Regions from separate parts of the Desulfovibrio sp. Fe33 genome, predicted to be linked through region 1. Evidence: riboswitches for the same ligand, from Rfam matches in the RefSeq annotation. Region 1 holds a riboswitch; the other holds the start of a gene.
What was found. Region 1 has a riboswitch for cobalamin ahead of PSN43_RS09875 (sirohydrochlorin cobaltochelatase). Riboswitches for the same ligand answer to the same signal wherever they lie in the genome.
Positions count from the first base shown of each region.

Region 1 (11,073 bases):
TCCACCATCTCCAGCAACTGCGGATCGATATCCTCGGGCAGGGCCGCCGGGGGCTTGCCGGACAGATTCGCGCTGGTGGCGACTATGGGCTTACGAAACCTGCGGGACAGTTCGGAGGCGAAGGGGTGGCCTGACCAGCGGACCGAAGTGTACCCCTCGTCGTCGGACAGCCAGGAGGGAAGCTCGGGCAGCGCCTTGACCAGGATGGACAGCGGACCGGGCCAGAACGCGGCCGCCAGATCCACAAGGGATCGGCTTTTTTCGGCAGTCACCAGAGCCAACATGTCCAGGCCTCCGATAATCAGGGGAAGAGGCCGGTCCTTGGGACGCCCTTTCACTCTGGCCACGCGGTCGCAGGCCGCGGCGCTGGTGGCGTCGCAACCCAGCGCGTAGAGAGTTTCTGTGGGATAGATCACGATGCCGTCTGAACGCAGAACCTTGAGCAACTCTTGCATGACAGCCTCCTTATCTCGAATACCATTCGGTTTTAAGCGATTCCAGTTCCTCCCGCGAAAGGGAGGGATTGTCGTACATGCCGGCGGCGTCGCGCTGAACGAACGCCTGATAGAGGATGATGGCCGCGGCCACCGATACGTTGAAGCTCTGGACCATGCCCTGCATGGGTATGTAGATTTCGTCGGGCGCGAGCTTGGCCAGCTCCGGGGATGTGCCCCGGTGCTCGTTGCTCAATATTATAGCGGTGGGTTTGGTGAAATCGAAGTCCATGACCGGCCGTGCCGATTCGGAGAACCCCGTTCTGAGAATTCGAATACCCTGCTCCTTGAGATGGCCGACCATGTCGGCAGCGTCCACGTGGCGGGTGAGCTCGATCCATTTCTTGGCCGAGCCCGAAGTCTTCTTGGCCAGGTCCGGCCACTGGGAATCCGTGTAGTACAAATGCACTCCGGCCACCCCGAAAGCGTCGCAGCTCCTGAGAACCGCCGAGACGTTGTGAGGGTCCCAAATATTATCCATGACCAACGTCAGGTCTTTTTGTCTCCTGGCCAACACCCCGTCAATACGTTTTTTCCTTTCTTCCGTAATCTTTCTGATCATGCGGCGTTGGTATCCATTATGTCGCCATTTGGCAACCCCGCAGCGCGCTTTCCATTCGGGCAAATGTCAAGATTATAATGTGTTGAGAACAATTAATTCCTATCATTATATTGACATTTTTTTGATATACATAGGAAAAGGAAGCTTGAATCCCTTTCCCCGGCAAGAAGCGGAGAACAAAATGCGTGCACTCATTGTCGAAGACGAATTCCTGAGCCGAAAGGTCCTACGGTCGTTCCTGATGACCCTGTTCGACGTGGACATCGTGGTCAACGGCCGGGAAGCGGTCGAGGCTTTCAAGATGGGCCATGACGAAAACAGGCCCTACGATCTGATCCTCATGGACATCATGATGCCGGAGGTGGACGGCATCGAGGCATTGCAGCGAATTCGGAATCTCGAAACGGAAAACGGCTACCGCCCGAGAGTCAAGGTCATCATGACCACGGCCCTGGACGATCCCCAGACGGTCATCCGCACCTTCCACGACGGCGAGGCTTCTGCCTACATCGTCAAGCCGGTCGCCAAGGACAAGCTGTATGCCGAACTGGAAAAACTGGGACTTCTGCACAAGTAGGACCGAGGATCAAACATGAGCGAAGACCCGATGGTCGAGGAGTTCTTCTCCGAGGTCAACGACAAGTACTACCCGCAGGTGATGGAGGGCCTTGAACTGCTCGAGAACGGAGACCTCGGGCAGGGAATTGAAATACTGGCCCGCCCTCTGCACACCATCAAGGGCGTCACCGGCTTTATGGCGGGCTTCGAGGAGGCTTCCCACTTCACCCACAAGATCGAGGATTTCCTCAAGAAGGTGCAGTCCGGCGAAGTGGACTCGTCTCCCGACAACGTCACCCTGCTCTCGCGCGGGGTGAACATGATTTTCCAAGTCCTCGAACAACTGCGCATGGGCGATACGGACACCGCAGAGCGCGAAGAGGTTCTCGGCCTCATCGCGGAGGCTTCCGCCACCCGGCAGGACAACGGCGAAGCCGCCGGAGCGGGCGTGGACACGGAAACCCTGAACGGCGTGACCATCATCAAGGTCAATGAACCGCGCGTCCACCTGGACGCCCAGTTCAAGCCCATCATTTCCGCCATCCTGTCCATCGAACCCGGCGACCCCGTGCTCCTCGACCTGGACGGGGTGCTGACCTTCGGGTCCGGGGCGTGGGCGGCGGTGGCCAGCATGGGCGTCACTTTCCGGATTGCCGCCTGCAACGTCTCTCCGGACGCCAAACAGACTCTCATAGGCTGGGGATTCGACAAGACCATTTCCGTATACCCCGACCGCGAGACCTACTTCACCGCGCAATAAGGCGACACCATGCAGGACAGCATCATTCAATGCATCGAGGACATAGAGCGGCGGATTCTCGAGGTGGACGCCACAGGCCAGAACGTGGAGGCCGTGGTTGACGCCCTCGGCCTCTCGTGTATGCAGCTCTCCTCGGCCGGAGTTATCGCGCTGCTGGACATGCTCAGAGACGGCATCACGCCCGTCAACAACGACATCGTCACCGCCATGCTCAACATTTGCGAAGCGCAGAAGAAATTTTTCTTCGCCTTGGGCGGCCTGCTCGAAGGCAGCGGCGACGCCCTCGCCAAGATAAAAACCGCGCCGCCCTCTCCTGTCCGCGAAGAGACCGAGGAGGAAGCGGCCAAGGCGTTCGAGGAACCGCCCGCCGCCAAAGCTGAAATTCCCGAGGAAAAAGCCGAACCTGTCGGGAGCCCCGAAGAAAAGCCCTGCCCGGAAGCCGACGCCAGGCAGGACGCCCGGCACGCGCAGCAAGGCATCGCCTCCATCCGCGTCCCCACGGACCGCCTGGACCGGGTCATCGAGCTGGTGGGCAAGCTCATGGTCACCTACGCCGTCATCGCCCAAGGCGGGGCCGCCAACGTGGCCCAGGTGGCCTCCAGCCTGCGCGAGCTCGACAACGTCATCACCAAGCTCCAGCAGGAGGTCAACGCCATACGTCTGGTGCCGCTCAAGCAGATTTTCATGCCCATGCACCGGCTGGTCAAAAGCCTCTCCCAGAAAATCGGAAAGAAGCTCGATTTCGAGGTCCACGGCGACGATTTGGCCCTGGACAAGACCATTGTCGAGAGCCTCAACGAGCCGCTGGTCCACCTTCTGCGCAACGCCGTCGACCACGGCCTGGAAGACGTCGAGGGGCGCAAGGCCGCGGGCAAGCCCGAAACCGGGATCGTGACCCTGTCCGCCTGGCGCAAGGGCGACAACGCCTTCATCCGGGTAGGCGACGACGGACGCGGGCTTGATCCGGACCGCATCCTGTCCAAAGCCCTCGAAAAGGGGCTGGCCGATCCGGACAAGGAGTACTCGAACGAAGAGATACTCCGCTTCGTGCTCCAAAGCGGTTTTTCCACCGCAGAAAAAATCACCGACGTTTCCGGACGGGGCGTGGGCATGGACGCCGTCGTCAATGCCATCAAGGTCGCTCTGGACGGCGAAGTGGCCATCGAGAGCGAACTGGGCAAGGGCGCAGACTTCACCATCTCCATTCCCCTGGACAGATCGGCCAACGAGGGCATTGTTGACGCCCTGGTCTGCCGCGTCGGCGGAGACACCTTCATCATGCCCAGCCGCGACGTGGTGGAAATCTACATGCCCCGGCGCACCGACGTGGTGGAACTGCCCGACGGACGCGAGACCGTGGACGTGCGCGGCGAGATACACTCCCTGCTCCGGCTTGCCGACCTCCTGGAACTGACGCCGGAGATCGACAACATCGAGAGGGCCCAGGCCATCGTGGTCCGGGTCGGCGACTACAAGGGGGCCATTCTGGTGGACGAGGTCCTGCGCCAGCAACAGGTGGTCATCACCGGCTTCACCGTCCCGGTTGAGGAAATCTTCAACGTCCCCATTCTGGGCTATGGCATGATGGGCGAATCCGACGCCCTGGTCATCGACGCCGAAAAGATGATCCGCCAGTTTCAGGAACGTATCGCCGAAAACGCCCGGTCATCCTTGACATAAGCACTGCGGAAAGCATATTTCACTTCAAGTTCAGGTGTCCTCGGACTCAATAGGGAATCCCGTGAGAATCGGGAGCGGACCCGCCGCCGTGACGTCTCGCCGAACCGTTTCCATTCATGCCACTGGGGTCAACCTGGGAAGGCGGAAGCGGGAGGGACCAGCCGGAAGACCTGCCTGGAGCGATCACAAGGACTTGCCGCGGTGGTACGTGGGCTTGCCGCCGAGGTTTTGAAGGGATAATACGGGCTCTCTTCCTCTGAATTCGAAGAGGAAGGGGCTTTTTCTTTCCCTCCCCGCCCCCATTTTCGGAGAACATGATGACAGTTGTCAGAAACTTCGTCTTCTGCCTGTTCGCTCTGCTGTTGGCCGTTCCGGCCCAAGCCGGGCACCACGACGCACAACCCGTCAAACAGGCCATTGTCCTGGCCGCCTTCGGCACCTCTTACCCCGAAGCCGTCAAATCGATCCTGAACATCAAGGCCAAGGTCGAGAAGGCTCACCCCGGCGTCCCCGTGCGCCTGGCCTTCACCTCCAACATCATCCGCAATATCTGGCAGGGCCGCCAGAACGACGACGCCTGGAAAGCCGCTCATGCGGATATCCCCGCCGAAGTCCTCTACGTCAAGCACCCCCTGGCCACCATCGCCGATCTCCAGAACGACGGTTGCCGCGACATCACCGTGCAATCCCTGCACGTTTTCGCGGGCGAGGAATTCCACGATCTGATGACCCTGGTGGGCGGGCTCAAGTCCATCCGCACCCTCAAGGCCAAGAACATGCCCTTCGCACGGCTGTCCCTCGGCCGCCCGGCCCTCGGCCTGCCCGGCGAGGAATATCCGTACACCGAGGACATGGCCCGGGCCGCCAAGACCCTGAAGGCCGATGTGGACCACGCCCGCGAACTGAACGCCGCCCTGGTCTACATGGGCCACGGCAACGACTTCTTCTCGACCGGCATCTACGCGGAATTCCAGAAGGTGTTGCAGGCGGAATACGACTACCCCATCTTCATCGGCTGCGTGGAGGGATTCCCATCCTTTGACGACATGACCCCGCAGCTCGCCGCCTCCGGCAAGAAGGACGTCCTGCTCAAGCCGTTCATGATCGTGGCGGGCGACCATGCCTCCAACGACATGGCGGGCGAAGAGGACGACGCCTGGAAGGTCATGCTGACCAAGGCGGGCTACAAGGTCACCACCGACCTGCGCGGCCTCGGAATGCTCGACGGCTGGGCCGACATCTATGTGAACCACCTCAACGACGCCATGGCCCAGGGCCCGAGCGCCAAATAAACGCATGTTGAACGCCGCCTCCCGCACCTCCTTCCGCAACGGCCTGATCGTCGCCCTGCTCGCCATCCTGCTGGCCGGGCTGGCGCTGGCCGCCTGCGCCATGGGAGTCGTCGGCATCCCGCCGGGCGAAGTCCTGCGCGGCCTGCTCGACGGAATGCGGGGGGCGGCGGATTCCATGGACGGCATGGTGGCGGGCATCCTTTTCGACGTCCGGCTGCCGCGCATCCTGACCTGCGCCGCCGTGGGCTTCGGCCTGGCCGTTGCGGGCGCGGTCTTCCAGGGGCTCCTGCTCAACCCTCTGGCCGACCCGTTCACCCTCGGCGTCTCCTCGGGCGCGGCCTTCGGCGCCGCCCTGGCGCTTCTCCTGGGACTGTCCTTTTTCGGCTCCGCCACCCTGATGACGCTGGCCTTCGCGGGCGCGGCGCTCACCCTGGCCGCGGTCATCGCGCTGGCCGGACGCGACGGCGAACTGGCCCCCACGTCCCTCATTCTGGCGGGAGTCATCGTCTCGGCCACTCTTTCGGCGGGTATCAGCTTCATCAAATATCTGGCCGACGAACGGGTATCGGTCATCGTTTTCTGGCTCATGGGCAGCTTCGTGGGCCGCACCTGGGACGACGCGGCGCTGGCCGGCGCTGCCTCCCTGGGTGTTTTCGCGATCTGCCTCTACTTCGGACGCGACCTGAACGTCATGAGCCTGGGAGCGCGTTCGGCGCGGAGCCTGGGCGTGGACACCGGGCGCGTGCGGCTTATCCTGCTTGTCGCCGCGTCCCTGGCCAGCGCGGTCTGCGTGGCCGTGAGCGGCATCATCGGCTTCGTCGGCCTCATCGTGCCGCATCTCATGCGCATGATCGTCGGCCCGGACAACCGCTGGCTCCTGCCCGCCTCGGGCCTGGGCGGGGCGATTCTTCTCCTGCTGGCCGACACGGTCACCCGCGCGGCCCTGCCCCACGAGGTCCCCATCGGCGTGCTCACGGCCATCATCGGCGGACCGGTCTTCTGCTGGATATTCAGCCGCTCCAGGAGGCTTGCCCGTGGATAGCGCGGTCTTCGCCATCCAGGGCCTCGGCTTCGCCTACGATTCGGCCCCGGTCCTCCGCGCCCTTGATTTCGAGCTGGCTCCGGGGCTCCATGGAGTGGTCGGCCCCAACGGCTGCGGCAAATCCACCCTGCTCGGCATCCTGGCCGGACTCCTCGCCCCGACTTCGGGCGCGGCGCGGCTCAACGGAGAAGACATCGCGGCCTTTCCACCGGCCAGGCTGGCCCGGCTCTGCACGCTGGTCTCGCAGGACCAGACGCTCCGTTTTCCCTTTACCGTATATGAAACCGTGCTCATGGGGCGGCATCCGCATATCCCCCGCTTCAGCCGTCCCTCCGCCCGCGACATTGAACGCGTGGAGGAGGCGCTGACCGCCATGGACCTTCTGGGATTGCGCGACCGCGCCGTGGCCGACCTGTCCGGAGGCGAACGCCAGCGGACCGCCGTCGCGCGCGGCCTGGCGCAGGACACGCCCGCGCTGCTCCTGGACGAACCGACCTCGGCCATGGATATTCGCCACGCCATGTCGACCATGGAGACGCTGCAACGCCTGGCCGACACAGGCCGCACCGTGGTGGCCGTGCTTCACGACCTCAACCTGGCCGCCCGCCACTGCGACAGCATCCTCATGCTGGACAAAGGGGCAGTTCATGCCTATGGCAACGTGGCCCGGACACTCACCCCCGAAAATATCCATGCGGTCTTCGGCGTTCGCGCGGCCATTCTCCAAACCGACAACGGACCGCATATCGCCTTTATCCAAGGAAACAGACCTTGAAGCGCCTCCTTTTCACACTCCTTTTCGTCCTGCTTCTCTGCTCCACCGCCCGCGCCCGAACCATCACCGATGATTCAGGGCGGACCGTGACCTTCGACGCCCCGTTCACGCGGATCATCTCCCTGTACGGCGCACACACCGAAAACCTGTTCCACCTCGGACTGCGCGAGCAAATCATCGGCGTGTCCCCTGGCGAGGACTACCCCGCCGCGGCCATGGCCCTGCCGACCTTCAACGCCCGCGACGGCGTGGAGAAATTCCTTGCCGCCAAACCCGACCTCATCCTGATCCGGCCCATGCACATGCGCGCCTACGCGGGCCTGTGGAACGCGCTGACGCGTCACGGCGTCACCGTGGCCGCCCTGCAACCCGGTTCCATCGATGCCGTATACGACTACTGGCGGGCCCTGGGCAAACTTACGGGCCGCGAAATCCAGGCGGAGTACATGATCGAGGACTTCCGCGAGGGTGTGCGCCATGCGGAGGATCGGCTGTCCACCATTCCCATGAGCGAGCGGCCCGGCGTGTTCTTCGAGTCCATCCACCGCAAGATCGCCACCTTCTCGCCCGGCTCCATGCCGCTTTTCGTCCTGGAAAAGGCCGGAGGCGTCAACGTTGCGGCCGACGCCAAGCCGCGCCACGGCACCAACATCGCGGACTACGGCCTGGAACGGCTTCTCGCCAGGGGCGGCCGGATCGACGTCTACCTGGCCCAGCGCGGAACCATGAACGATGTTTCGGTGCAGGACATCGTCAACGGCCCTGCCGCATCGCGCATCAAGGCCGTTCTGACTCGCAACGTATTTCTGGTGGACGAGCACCTGGTCTCACGGCCCACCCTGCGCCTGCTCGAAGGCATCGACACCGTCTTCCGAATCCTTCATCCCTAGGCCCCAGTTGACCTTCACACGCAAAACAGACACAGTCGGCTACCGACAGAAACATAACGGATATTCATCGTGACCAAGAAAGGCACTCTCTACGGCATCGGGGTAGGTCCCGGCGATCCTGAACTGCTCACTCTCAAAGCCGTGCGCATCCTGGGCCAGGTGGACGTGATCTTCGCCGCCGCCTCCACCAAGAACGACTATTCCACGGCCTACGCCATCGCCAAGCCCCATCTCAAGAACGATGTGCGCATCGTGCAGCTCGGCTTCCCCATGACCAAGGACGAGGAAGCGCTCAAGGCTGCCTGGCGCAAGAACGCCGAGCTTGTGGCCGAGGTTCTGGACAAGGGCCTGGACGCCGCCTTTCTGACCCTGGGCGACCCCCTGACCTACTCCACCTACGGTTACCTCCAGCGCACCCTTCTGGACATGAACCCGAATTTGCAATTGCGCGCCGTTCCGGGCATCACCTCCTTCCATGCCGCCGCCGCGCGCATCGGCCTGGTCCTGTGCGAATCCAAGGAGTCCCTGCTCATCACCTCGGGCGTGGCCGACCCGGCCCGCCTGGAAGAGCAGCTCAACACCGCGGACAATGCCGTCATCCTCAAGGCGTACAAGAATTTCGAAGAAATCCGTGACCTGCTGAACAGGCTCCGCCTGGGCGACACCACGGTGCTCGTCTCCCGTCTCGGCATGGACGAGGAGTCCATCCTCATGGACATCAACGACGCCCCCAAGCAGCCGCACTATTTTTCGCTGGCCCTGGTCAAGAGGAAGAAGCCGTGATCCGCGCCGCCATCGTCCTGGCCGCCTTCGGCTCGCGCCACAAGAACGCCATGGCGTCGCTCGCGCACATCATGGAGCGCGTACGGGCCGCCTATCCGGACCTGCCCGTGCGCGTGGCCTACACCTCCAAGACCATCCGGGGGCACATGAAAAAGGCGGGAGAGACGGTGGACTCCGTGCCCACCGCCCTGAACAGGCTCCTTGACGAGGGCGTGACCCACGTCGCCGTCCAGTCCCTGCACCTTATCCCCGGCACGGAGTTCCACGAACTTCTTGGACTGGCCAACAAACTCATGCTCCGCGAGGACGGCTTCCGCCGGGTCGAGGTCGGCTTCCCCCTGGTAGCGGGAGAGGCGGGCATTGAGGAAGTCGCCGACGCGGTCCTGTCCATCGCCGAGCAGGGCAAGGGCGAGAACGACGCCGTGCTGTTCATGGGCCACGGTACCAAGCACGACGGCAACGTCTACTATGAAGCCCTGCACCGCGCCTTCCAGGAACGCGACCCGTCCGTGCATCTGGGAGCCATGGAGGCCGAACCCGGCATAGACGCGATCATCGAACGGTTCAAGCGGGACGGGGTCAGGAAGGCCCACCTCCTGCCCTTCCTTTTCGGCGCGGGCTGGCACGCCGCCCGCGACATGGTCGGCGGCGGGGAAACCAGTTGGAAGACCCGCCTCGAACGGGCGGGCATCGAATGTGAGGCCGTGCTCCGGGGCGCAGGCGAATACGACATCCTCGTCGACATCTGGCTCAGCCACCTTCATGACGCCGTGCAGCGCATGAGCCGCTGCTGACATCCGGCTCCGGCCCTTCCTTCCCTAGCCTTCCCCGGAACGATAAACGGAAAGCCGAGGCAGGACGGTCCTTCCCCGACGCAACCGCCGGGAGTCCCGCGTTCCCGCCGTTTACACGGCCCGGCCCATAGGCTAGTCTGCGCGGACCTACGGAGATGAAGTGAGCATACTGATACACACCCACGACGGCGGCCGATTCGCCCTGGAACCCAAGCCTGGCGATACCCTGGCCCGCACCATTTTCCTTTCCCGCCTTTGGCACGGCGTTCCGCTGTGTTCCGGCCTGGGCAAGTGCGGCCTGTGCCGTGTGCGCTACGTCAAAGACGCGCCCGAGCCGGGCCGCGACGAATTGAAGAAGCTCGGCCGGGACAAGCTCGCGCAAGGTTGGAGGCTCTCCTGCCTGCATCCGTCCGAGCCCTGCGAAATTGAGCTGCCCGCGCCGGTGCGCAGCCAGCGGGCGGTGCGCTCCCTCGGAGAAGGCTCCGGCGACTTCGCCCTGGCCGTGGACCTCGGCACCACCTCCATTCACTGGACCGCCCTGGCGGACGGAAAGCCCGTCGCCACGGGCCGGGAACTCAACCCGCAGATGGGCATGGGCTCCGAGGTGATGTCCAGGCTGGCCGCCGCTTCCACCGCCGAGGGACGATTCGTCCTCCGCGCACTGGTCGCCGACCGCATCGTCGAGCTGGCCGGGCTCGCCTCCCGCAACCTCGGCGGAAACTGTGTCGGGCTGTCCGTCTCCGGCAACCCTGCCATGACCTACATCCTGCTCGGCATGAAGCCGGACGGGCTGGCCACGGCGCCCTATGAGCTGACCTATTTCGGCGGCGATGAGCGGCGGATCGGCCCGGGACTGCCCCCGGCCTATATCCCGCCCCTGCTCGCGCCCTTCGTGGGCGCTGACCTGTCCGCCGGACTGACCGCCATCGAGTTCGGCAACGCGCCCAAATATCCCTTCCTCCTGGCCGACCTCGGCACCAACGGCGAATTCATCCTCGCCCTGTCGCCCGAGAAACGGCTCTGCGCCAGCGTGCCCATGGGCCCCGCGCTGGAAGGCGTAGGCCTCTCCTACGGCCGAACCGCCGGACCGGGGGCCATCACCGGCTTCACCCTGACGCCGAAGGGGCTCGACATCCGCTATTTCGACGACTCGAACGCGGAACGAACCGGCATGACCGGCACGGGCTACCTGTCCCTGGCCGCCATCCTGCGCGCCCACGGCGTGCTGGACGAAACCGGGCGGTTCGCCGAAGGTGCCACTCCACTGGCGGGCAAACTGGCCAAACAGGTTTCCTCCGAGGAAGGGGAGCCTGTCTTCGCCATCAATGCGGAGGTCCGTTTCCCGGCCTCCGACGTGGAAGAAATTCTCAAGGTCAAGGCGGCCTTCAACCTGGCCGTGTCCGCCCTGCTCAAGGCCGCAGGCATCGGCCCTGGCGGACTCGG
Region 1 covers NZ_JAQKGU010000006.1:118,915-129,987, reverse strand. Annotated here, with positions in the region: gene PSN43_RS09900 (L-threonylcarbamoyladenylate synthase) at 1-455, opposite strand, end outside; gene PSN43_RS09895 (TrmH family RNA methyltransferase) at 466-1,056, opposite strand; gene PSN43_RS09890 (response regulator) at 1,238-1,633, shown strand; gene PSN43_RS09885 (Hpt domain-containing protein) at 1,649-2,374, shown strand; gene PSN43_RS09880 (chemotaxis protein CheA) at 2,384-4,054, shown strand; cobalamin riboswitch at 4,070-4,246, shown strand; gene PSN43_RS09875 (sirohydrochlorin cobaltochelatase) at 4,372-5,346, shown strand; gene PSN43_RS09870 (FecCD family ABC transporter permease) at 5,351-6,388, shown strand; gene PSN43_RS09865 (ABC transporter ATP-binding protein) at 6,381-7,163, shown strand; gene PSN43_RS09860 (ABC transporter substrate-binding protein) at 7,160-8,053, shown strand; gene cobI (precorrin-2 C(20)-methyltransferase) at 8,123-8,836, shown strand; gene PSN43_RS09850 (sirohydrochlorin cobaltochelatase) at 8,833-9,630, shown strand; gene PSN43_RS09845 (ASKHA domain-containing protein) at 9,791-11,073, shown strand, end outside.

Region 2 (11,073 bases), on a different contig from region 1:
CAGCTTCCAGGACATCTTGACGCGGGAGATGTAGAAGAGCGGGTTGCTCTTGCCGCCGGAAGGGGAGCGGTCCGCGTTCGTCACGCCGGTGAAGGATTCGGATTTGGCCCAGTCGAAACCCAGGAACACCCCCTCGCAGACGTCCTTCTTTTTGTTCACGCGCATGGCGATAAGCACCGGGGCCACGCCGTCAGCGGCCAACTTCGCGGCCTTGTCCGGGACTTGCATGGAATAGGAGCCGTGCTTGCCCATGGTCGCTCCGAAGGCGGATTGCAGGGCGTCCATGGCGCAGATGGGCGGTGCGCCCACGAAGACATAGGCGTCGCCGGGACCGAGCGGCAGATTCCGGTCGAGATACGCCTTGGCGATGAATCCGGCGTTCAGGCCGGGGCAGAAGTGGTCGTGCAGCTCCGCGCCCTTGAGCATGGGCCACGGGGCGTCCGCCGACCAGGCCAAGGAGATGGAAGCGACCGAGAACAGCCTGCTGCCGATCAGTCCCTTGCCCGTCCCGGCCCATCCTTCAGGCCGGAACAGGGAGTCCGGGGCCAGATTGAGCTGCTGGCTGAGAAATCCGTCTTTGCCCAGCTTGATGAACACGGCGGACATGGTGTCCTTGCGGAAAACGGAGAACCAGAGAGGTTCGGCGCAAGAGGTGTTCACCTGGAGCAGGGTCCGGGTGCCTGGCGTCCTGCCGGTCGCCTGCGCGATCACGTCCAGGAACGGCTCGGTCGAGGCTCCGTCCGCCTGTCCATAGCCCGCATTGGTCAGGACCATGAACCCCGGCGCGTCCGGTTGGACCGCAAGGGTCTCCATGGCGTTTTTCAGGGCAGTGTCGGCCGCTTCCATGCGCGGAGTCCATTCAAGGCCGAGCTGGGCGGCCAGGGTCGGGGAGGATGTCAGCAGAAGCAGGATGAACGACGTCGCGAAGATCGAATTGATTTTTTTCATACCTCTAACAACCATATTTTTAAAAAGTTAGTATGCGAGAGATGTATAACTTTTAAAAAAACGTAGCAAGAAGAAATTGTGAACAGATGCGACGTTGTGCATTTGAGAGGCGAATGGAGGGGCACCGTGGCTGGGTGAAAAAGAGGCCCGGAAGGATATCCTTCCGGGCCTTGTTTGCGTGCGGTGAGAAGCCGGGGTGACGGCAGGGGAGGGGCCGGGCGGCCCCATGCGCTAGCCGGACGCGATGTCGCTGATGGTCTTGAGCGCCTTGCCACGGTCCTGGGCCAGCTTCTTCCACTTCTTTTTTTCCTTCCGGAGGGCCTCAATGGTGTGCAGGAGGTCCTGCACGGTCTGGGCGGGGTACCCGTGCTGGGCGCGGTTTCCCCGTCGCAGTTGCTCGTCGTTGTGCTGCCTGATGGAGGCGAGCTGGTTGGCGTCGAGTATCATTGATGACCCGTGGCCCCCTTAGGCGGGCTGGCAGAAGGTTTTCTGGGAGTATTCGATGCGGTCCTTGTACTCTTCCTGTTTGCCCTTGTTCCAGCGGCCCACGGGACGGTAGTAGCCGACCACGCGTGTGTAGACCTCGGTTTCCTTGTCGCAGGTCGGGCAGTGGAAGTGCTCGCCGTAGAGGTAGCCGTGGTCCTCGCAGACGGAGAAGGTCGGCGTGACCGAGATATACGGGATCTTGGTCTTGCTCATGGCCTTGAGCAGGAAGTTCTTCACGCTCTCCTCGTTCGGGGCAGCCTCGCCCAGGAAGGTGTGGAAGACCGTGCCGCCGTTGTACAGGGTCTGCAACCCGTTCTGGTGCTCCAGGGCGAAGAAGACGTCGGAGCTGATGCCCACGGGCAGCAGGGTGGAGTTGGTGTAGTACGGGGTCTCGTCGCCGGAGGTATAGATATCGGAGTAGAGCTCGCGGTCGATCTTGGCCAGCCGGTAGCAGGTACCCTCGCCGGGGGTGGCCTCAAGGTTGTACAGATTGCCGGTCTCTTCCTGGAATTCGACAACCAGCCGGCGCAGGAGCTGGAGCGTCCGCTGCATGAGCTGGGACCCGGACCGGGTTTCCAGGCCCTTGCCGAGCAGGTTCATGCACGCCTCGTGTCCGCCGATGAGACCGATGGTCGAGAAGTGGCCCTTGAATCCGTTCTTGAGGTAGCGCCGGGAGAACGGGAACATGCCCGCGTCCAGATTCTTCTGGACCACCTTGCGCTTGAACTCCAGGGATTCCGAGGCCAGTCGGGCGTACTCGGTGACCAGGTCCATGAAGTCCTCTTCGTTGTGGGCCAGGTAGGCCAGCTTGGGCAGGTTCAGGGTGACCACGCCCACGGAGCCGGTCAGGTCGCCCGCGCCGAACAGGCCGCCGGTCTTCTTGCGGATTTCGCGCAGGTCCATTTGCAGTCGGCAGCACATGGAGCGCACGTCCTCGGGATTGAGGTCCGAATTGATGAAGTTCTGGAAGTAGGGCGCGCCGTATTTGGCGGTCATCTTGAGCAGCAGCTTGCCTTCCTCGGAATCCCAGGGGAAGTCCTTGGTCACGTTGTACGTGGGGATGGGGAAGGAGAAGATGCGGCCGTCCGCGTCGCCTTCGAGCATGACCTCCAGGAACGCCCGGTTTATCATGGCCATTTCCTCGGCGTATTCGCCGTAGGTGGAGTCCTGCAGCTTGCCGCCGATGATGACCGCTTCCTTGGCGATGTGCGAGGGCGGCACGAAGTCGAAGGTGAAGTTGGTGAACGGCGACTGTCCGCCCCAGCGCGAAGTGGCGTTGAGGTTGTGGAGCAGCTTCTGGATCTGCTGCTTGACGTCATGATAGTCCAGGCCGTCGTTGCGGATGAACGGGGCGAGATAGGTGTCGACGTTGTTGAACGCCTGCGCTCCGGCCCATTCGTTCTGGAGCGTGCCGAGGAAGTTGACCATTTGGCCGCAGGCCGCGTCGAAGTGCTTGGCCGGAGTGGACGAGCAGCGGTCGCGCAGGTTGAATCCTTCGAGCAGGAGGTCGCGCAGGGACCAGCCGGAGCAGTATCCGGCCAGGCCGAAGGAGAGGTCGTGGATATGGAAATAGCCGTGGGTGTGCGCCAGGCGCACTTCCTCCGGATACTTTTCAAGCATGTAGCGGGCCTGGACGGAGCCAGCCATGTGCAGGATGAGCCCCTGGAAGGAGTGGGTCATGTTCGAGTTCTCGTTGACCCGCCAGTCGAGGTTCTCCAGATAGCTGTCGGTCACTCCGGCGATGTCCAGGAACGCCTCGTTCTGGGAGCGCAGTTCGCGCCGTTTTTCGCGGTAGATGATGTACCGCTCGGCCACCTTGTACAGGCGCGCCTCCATGAGGACTTCCTGGACCATGTCCTGAACCTGTTCCTGTTCGGGAATGTCCACGTCCTTGAGTTTCTTTTCGACCTTTCCGGCGAGCCGGTCGGCGAGCAGCGGGTCCTTGATGCCGCTCCCCTGAAGGGCCTTGAATATGGCGGCCCCGATCCGTTTGGTGGACCAGGTCTCGATGCATCCGTCTCGTTTGAGGATTTTGCTGGGCATGTATGTCTCTTGCAGGCGACGCGGAAAAACGCGCGGCACGGCTGCGCTGCGGTGAAACCGCCTGCATCTGCCGCCGATGAATGGTGTCGCGGCGGAACCGCGCACCCGGCGACGGTTGTCGGGTGAAAACTTTCTTGTCCACATACGGTTTCCGCGAACCGTATCCGGCAGGAAACGCTTCAGGCAGGTCTTCTGGCTCTCCCCGCCCGGGCCGCCTTCCCGCCTCTCGGCAGTGGCTTGTTGGACCGGGCCTTCTTAGGGGATCACAGCGGCGGGACCGCTCCGGCTTCACACCGGATTCCCTGTTATGGCGCGAGGGCCACCTGAAGGACATCTTGAAGGAAAGAAACTAGCCGAAGCCCCGACGAAGCGCAAGGCCGTATTCGCCGGGGCTGCGGTCCCGCGTCAGCCATCGAGCTCCGGAAGATCCGTCAGGATGTCCAGGCATACGTCGGCATTATTCAATGAATACAAATGAATGCCTGGGGCACCAAGCTCCAGCAGCTCCTTGATCTGCCGCCGGGCGATTTCGATTCCCTTGCGGCGCACGGCCTTGTCTCCGCCGCTCTCGTTGGCTTCCTGCAATTCGAGATAGAGCTTGAGCGGAATGTTCGCCCCGCACAGGGCGAGGATACGGTTGAGGGACTGCATGTTCAACACCGGCAGCACGCCGGGAACGATCGGGTTGCGGATGCCCCTGGATTCCAGCCTGCGGACCAGGTCGCGGTACCGGCGCACGTCGAAAAACAACTGGGTCACGGCGAAGTCCGATCCCGCGTTGAACTTGTGGCAGGTCCAGCGCAGGTCGTCGTCGATGGACGGGGACTCCGGATGGGCGTCGGGGTAGCACGCCGTGGCCACGCCGATTTCCGGCCATCCCTCCTTGACGAATTCGACCAGGTTCGAGGCGTGGCGGAACTCTTTCCAAACATCGGTTCCGCCGCCGCCCGGCATGTCGCCGCGCAGGGCCAGGATGTTGTTGATGCCCGCGTCACGCAGCCGATCGAGGTATTCGGCTATGCCTTTTTTCTTCGCCCCGACGCAGGTCAGGTGCGCCATGGTCTCAAGGCCGAAACGGCGGTGCACGTCCGCGGCGATTTCAAGCGTGTTGTCCTGGAACGTGCCCCCGGCTCCATAGGTGACCGAGACGAACAGGGGATCGAGTCCGGCCAGCCGGTCCACCTGGCCGAAGAAACGCGGCCATTGCTCCCGTTCCTTGGGAGGGAAGAATTCGAGGGAGAGAAAGCGGTCCGTGTTCCGTATGCGGTCGATGATCTTCATTGCGTATCCTTGTCCATGGTGGGGGAGGTGCGTCTCCGGCCCGGTTGAGGGTTGATGTGCTCCGCATGTCTCCGGCGGCTTGGGCGGGACGGGTTTCCGTCTCCTTGTCCGGCTTCTTGTCTGTCTGAATATCAATATATCAAGATTCATTGATATACAAAGACGACCGCCTTGGCAAGCCTCTGTTTGCATTTCGATTCCGGTATGGTGGAGCGGGGGAATCGGCATAATACGAGGGAAGGGCTGGGGCGCGGAGATGGGGATCGGGCTGCACCGTCGCCGGTCGATCGCATTTTTTTTGCCTAGGGCCGGATTTTAGGCTTGCATTGAAAATGAAAATGAGTTTCGTTATTGCTTATGTCGATATCCGCTGAACAGGTTTTTCAAAACTATCTTGGAGAGGCGGGGTTGAGCATGACCCCGCAGCGCATGGCCATTGTCCAGACCTTCCTGGAAACGGGAGGGCATATTCCCGCGGACCGCCTGTGCGAGCTTGTCCGGGCGAAGTCGCCGGAAATCGGGCAGGCCACCGTGTACCGCACTCTGAAATTGCTCATCGAGTCCGGGCTCGCCGACACCATCGAGAGCCCGGACGGCGGCGTTCTGTACGAACGCGCCTACGGACGCTCGCATCACGACCACCTCATCTGTCTCAAATGCAAGCGGAAGGTGGAGATTTTCGATCCGGTCATCGAGGAACGGCAGGAAGAGGTGGCCAGGGCGCACGGCTTCACCTTGAGCCGTCACAGGATGTATCTCTACGGCCTGTGCCCGGACTGCGCATCCGGCGAGTAGCCCCGCCCGTCCCGGAAGAAAGGGCCCCGAAAGCTAAAGCCTTCGGGGCCCTTTCTTCCGGCCTATCTTTCCCTGTCGCGTTTTCTGTCCTTTTCCGTGTCCACCGGGACCGTCCCGGAGTTTTCCCCGCCGTCCCCCTCGTAGTTGGGGAACATGGACCGCAGTCCGCGTTGCAGGAAATTCTTTGCTCCGTACTTGCTGTTGATTCCTCGTCTGTAGGTCATTTCTTCAACCTCCGGTTTTCGTTGTTTGTTTCCGGACCCGCCGCTTGCCCCATGCTTTCGGCACAGTCCGGGCACAGTCCGTAGAGGGTGTTCTGGTAGCGGAAGAGGGTGAACCCCTGCTGGCGGGCCGTCTCCTGTTGCAGGCATTCTAGATAGGGATTCCGGACCGGAACGGTCTTGCCGCACCGTTCGCAGATCATCCTGCATGACTGGTCTCCCATGGGTTCGTAGCAGGTAACGCCGTCGCTGCGGTGGATGCACCGCGCAATGCCCGCGTTGTGGAGGTGCTTGACCGTCCGGTACACGGTGGACCGGCTGATGGTCTTGTCCAGTCCCTGCACCCCCTTGAGCAGCCCTTCGGGGTTCAACTGTCCTATGTCGCTCATGAAATACCGGAAAATCAACAACCTTTGCCTGGTCAGCTTGAGGTTGTTGAGTGTCAGGTATTTTTTGAACGAGTTGAGCGCTTCCTGCATTTTTCCTGTTCGCTGTCCGCTGAAACGGACATGTTTTGTTGTGCAATTGACTTTCAGTCTCAATTGACTGGCCTAAAGCCGCATTTGGCGGCGGCTTATTGAGACGATGTTTCAACATGTTGTTTTTGTTGACCATGATCGTCTCAAGGCATATCACTGATACCGAAATTCATTATCAATTGCAACCTCTGGTTGCACAAAAGAGGTGGAAAGATGGCAGCAGGCAGAACGCTCAAGTCTTTGGCGGAAGGGGAAATCGCCTTGATCGTCGCCGTTGACGCCGGAGTCAGGGCGAGAACCAGGCTGGAGTCGCTGGGGATCATCCCCGGTGTGGAGGTCGACGTGCTCAGCAACGGGTTCGGCCCCATGCTCGTGAGCGTGGGCCAGAGCCGCGTCATGGTGGAGCGGGGCATTGCCGAGAAGGTGGTCGTCGCCTGAGGGCGCGCCGCCGCAACCACCGTATCATGGAGGGCAATCATGACATTGGATGAACTCACGCCCGGGACGGCCTGCACCATGGCCGACCTGACGGCGGACGGCTCGCTCGGACAGCGGTTGATGGATCTGGGGTTCTATCCCGGCGCGCGGATCGAAATAGTCCGCAACGCGCCGCTGGTGGACCCCGTGGAGCTGAGGCTCGACGGCTACCATGTCTCCATACGGCACAGCGAGGCCAAGCATATCGAGGTAAAGCTGTAATGGGATCGCGGAATTTGCTGGTCGCCCTGTCGGGGCAGCCCAATTGCGGTAAATCGACGGTCTTCAACCTGCTCACCGGGGCGCGGCAGCATGTCGCCAATTACCCCGGCGTGACCGTGGAGAAGAAGACCGGCGTCTATACTGCCGGAGGCGGCCGTGTGGAGCTGGTGGACCTTCCGGGCACCTACAGCCTGACGTCGTATTCCCTTGAGGAGCGCGTGGCCCGCGATTTCCTGCTCGGGGACAATCCGGACGTGGTCATAGACGTGGCCGACGCCTCGAATCTCAAACGAAACCTGTATCTCCTCGTTCAGTTGCTGGAGATGGAGGCTCCCGTCATCCTCAATCTCAATATGATGGATGTGGCCGAACGGCGCGGACAGACGATCTACGTCGACAGGTTGCAGGAGATTCTCGGTGTCCCGGTGGTCCCCACCAAAGCCAAGAAGGGGGAAGGGCGGGAGGCCTTGCGGGAAGCGGTCGAGTCCCTGGCCGCCGCACCGTCGCGCGAGAATGGTTTTCGCATCGACTACGGGCCCATGGAGCCGTATATCGTCGAGCTGGAAGAAATGTTGCGCGCCGATTCGGTGCTCAGCATTCGCTACCCGGTCCGTTGGTTCGCCATCAAGCTGCTGGAGAACGACGAAGGGGCGGCGGAGATGCTCGCCCACACGCATCCCGACGCCGAACGGGTCATGGCGCTGGTCGGCGCTTGCCGGGACCGGTTCCGCGAGGAGAGCGCCAACGCCGCAGAGCGGCATGTCGCCTTCACCCGGCATGGCCTGTGCGCCCGCATAGCCGGTGAAACCGTGTCCATCCCGGCCGACGGCAGGCGGTCCATGTCCGACCTCGCGGACAGGTATGTCTGCAACCGTTTTCTCGGACCGCTCATTCTGGTGGCCATTCTCATGGTCCTCTATCAGGTGGCCATTGTCTTCGGGAACTGGCTGGCCCTTCAGGTCTGGCCCCTGTGGGGCGCGGTGGAGAACTTCGCGGCGGACGTCCTGCCCGCGGCCGGGTTCATCGACGATCCGCTCCTGCGCGCGCTGGGCCTGTGGGTGGTCAAATCCACCACGGCCATCCTCAATTATCTGCCCATCTTCCTGCTGCTGTTCGCCCTCATCGCCGTCCTGGAGGACAGCGGGTACATGCCGCGCATGGCCTTCATCCTCGACCGGCTCTTCCGCCGCTTCGGGCTGCACGGCCAATCCACGCTGCCCATGATTCTCGGCGGCGTGTACGTGGGCGGCTGCGCCATCCCCGGCGTCATGGCCACCAAGGCCATCCCGGACGAGAGGGCGCGCCTGGCCACGATCATGATCGTGCCCATGATGAACTGCCTGGCCAAGGTGCCGCTGTATCTCATTCTCATAGGCGCGTACTTCGCGGATACCGGCGGCTTGGCCATGTTCTTCATCGCCACGGTGACGTTGTTCATGGCCCTGCCCGTGGCCAAGCTGCTGACCATGACCGTGCTCAAGAAGCAGCCGAGCGCGCCGTTCATCATGGAGATGCCCCCGTATCATCTGCCCACCGTCACCGGCGTGCTGCGTCGGGCCTTCGAGCGCGTCTGGCTCTTCCTCAAGAAGATCGTCACCGTGGTCGCGGCCGTGGCCGTGGTGGTCTTCGCGCTCATCAACTATCCCGGCCTGACCGAAAGCCGCCGCGCATACTATCAGTCGCAGGAAGACGAGGCCGTGAGCGCCTTCATGGCCGAGGTGGGCAAGACCGGATACCAGGGGCGGATCGCAGCGGGCGACGTGCTGCCCATCATCCTCTTCGACGAATCCCTCAAACGCGCCAAGCAGGGCATAACGGATCAAGCGGAATCCGATGTCGTCAACGGGCGGTTCGAGGCCGAAAATCCCGTCTACTACGCCGTGGTCAAACGCGTGGGCAAGGACGGCAAAGCCCTGAACAAGGCGCTCAAGAAGGTCGACCGGGTGCGCAAGACGGTGCGCCGCGAGGCCCGCGCCGAACGGTTCGAGACCAGCTTCCTCGGCATCATGGGGAGGGCGCTTGAACCCGTCACCCAGTGGGCCGGGTTCAACTGGCGCATCAACATCGCGCTGCTCTCGGCCTTTGCGGCCAAGGAGAACTCCGCGGCCACCCTCGGCTCCATCTACGGCATCGACGGCGGCCAGACAGTGCAGGAATCCATGAAAGCGGGCGAGGCCGGGTTCACGGCCCTCCACGCCCTGGCGCTGATGCTCTTCATGGCCCTGTATCCGCCCTGCGTGCCTACTTCGATCATGGTTCGCCACCAGTCGAATTCCACCAAATGGATGCTCTTCTCCATCGCCTATCAGACCTTGCTCGGCCTGTTCGTGGCCAGCCTGGTCTTTACCGGCGGCAAGGCCTTGGGGTTGAGCGGGTTCCAGACCATGTGGGCCTTCTACGGCCTGTGCGTGGCCGCGACCCTGGTCATGGCCCTGATTCCCACTCCCGAGGAAAAGGAAGTGGCCCCTCTCATCAACGCATCGTGCAAGGAAAATTGCTCTTAAGGAGGAGTATATAATGAAAAAACTGATGATCGCATTGACCCTGGCCGCCATGGTGGCCTTTTCCGGACAGGCCTTCGCCCACAGCCCGCTCATGAGCTGCTTCGACAACGGTGACGGGACCGTCACCTGCGAGGGTGGATTCTCCGACGGCTCGTCCGCTGCCGGCGTGAACATCCACGTTACCGACGGCGACGGCAAAAGCGTCCTGGAGACCAAGATGAATGAAGACAGCGAGTGCACCTTCAAGAAGCCGGAGAGCGCGTACTCGGTCATGTTCGACGCCGGTGAGGGCCATAAGGTCCAGATCAACGGCGCCGACATCGTGGAATAGGAAATGCTGCGCAGGCGGGCATCGTGTTCGTCTGCGCTTTTTAAAGCCGATTAATGAGAATAAGAGTCAATTTCAACTTTGAGGAGCATTTGATGAAAAAACGTTTCATTCCCCTGCTGGCCGCCCTGAGCGTGCTGATGATCACCGGCACCGCCCTGGCTCATTTCATGGTTGTGTATACCCCTGAAATAGCACTCGACGCGGGGCAGGACGTGGATATGCGCATCGTCTTCACCCATCCGGCCGAGGCCGGTCACACCATGGACATGGGCGGCGTGGAGGAATTCTACGTTCTCAAGCAACGCGGCGACGCTGCCCCCAAGAAGGTGGACCTGATGCCGTACGTCAAGGAAATCACCTGGAAGAACCCCGAGTCCTCCAACAAGGCCTTTTCCGCGCTCGTTCCCAAAAAGGAAATGCGCTCCATGGGTGATTACGTTTTCGTCATGAAGCCGGGATATTATTTCGAGGAGGAAGAGGGCGTCTACATGCAGCAGATCGCCAAGCTGGTCATGAACGTGGGCGGCATCCCCGGCAATTGGGCCGAGCCTGTCGGTCTGCCCTGCGAGATCGTCCCCCTCATCAAACCTTACGCCGTGTGGACCGGAAACGTTTTCAAGGCTCAGGTCCTGTCCAACGGCAAGCCCGTCGCGGGCGCAGAGGTTGAAGTCGAGTACATGAGCCACATGCCCGACCTGAAGGCCAACGCCATGCCCGCCGGGGCCTCAGTGAAGTACCCCCACGACAGCTTCGTCACCCAGACCATATTCACCGACGCAGGCGGCTACATTACCTTCGGCATTCCCAAGGCCGGATGGTGGGGTTTCGCAGCCCTGGGCGTGGGACCGGACACCGAGCACAACGGCAAGGAACTCAGCCAGGACGCCGTGATTTGGGTCAAGGCCGAGGATATGAAGTAAGGACGCTCATTACTGCCTGGATGAGTCGTTCCGTGGGCGCGGTGGTGTTGTCCGCCGCCGCGCCCCAATTTCCCGAAGCCGTCGGCGCGCAGGGTTGCGTTGGCTCCTCCGGGGAGCGGCGGTCCGCCGAAACCCCGTCGCCGCGCAGCAAAATCAACCGGAGGAAATCATGGATACCGTCATTGCCGTCATCATCATAGCCGCCGCAGGGCTTTTCGTCCTCGTGAAGGTGCGCAATCAGCTCAGGGCCAAGGGCGGTTGCGGCTGCGGCTGCTCCGGCGATTGCGCCGCCAGGCGGGACGCCGGTTCCTGCTGCGGGGATGATGACCCGGGTCCTCGCGATCAATAGGAAAAAACAGGATGAAC
Region 2 covers NZ_JAQKGU010000002.1:473,438-484,510, forward strand. Annotated here, with positions in the region: gene PSN43_RS04885 (FmdE family protein) at 1-948, opposite strand, end outside; gene PSN43_RS04890 (hypothetical protein) at 1,180-1,395, opposite strand; gene PSN43_RS04895 (ribonucleoside triphosphate reductase) at 1,414-3,477, opposite strand; cobalamin riboswitch at 3,643-3,819, opposite strand; gene PSN43_RS04900 (methylenetetrahydrofolate reductase) at 3,883-4,758, opposite strand; gene PSN43_RS04905 (Fur family transcriptional regulator) at 5,116-5,553, shown strand; gene PSN43_RS04910 (hypothetical protein) at 5,616-5,777, opposite strand; gene PSN43_RS04915 (Fur family transcriptional regulator) at 5,774-6,253, opposite strand; gene PSN43_RS04920 (FeoA family protein) at 6,467-6,691, shown strand; gene PSN43_RS04925 (FeoA family protein) at 6,731-6,952, shown strand; gene feoB (ferrous iron transport protein B) at 6,952-9,456, shown strand; gene PSN43_RS04935 (hypothetical protein) at 9,470-9,787, shown strand; gene PSN43_RS04940 (DUF4198 domain-containing protein) at 9,880-10,707, shown strand; gene PSN43_RS04945 (FeoB-associated Cys-rich membrane protein) at 10,877-11,056, shown strand.
Region 2: another riboswitch for cobalamin. It lies ahead of PSN43_RS04895 (ribonucleoside triphosphate reductase); the one in region 1 lies ahead of PSN43_RS09875 (sirohydrochlorin cobaltochelatase).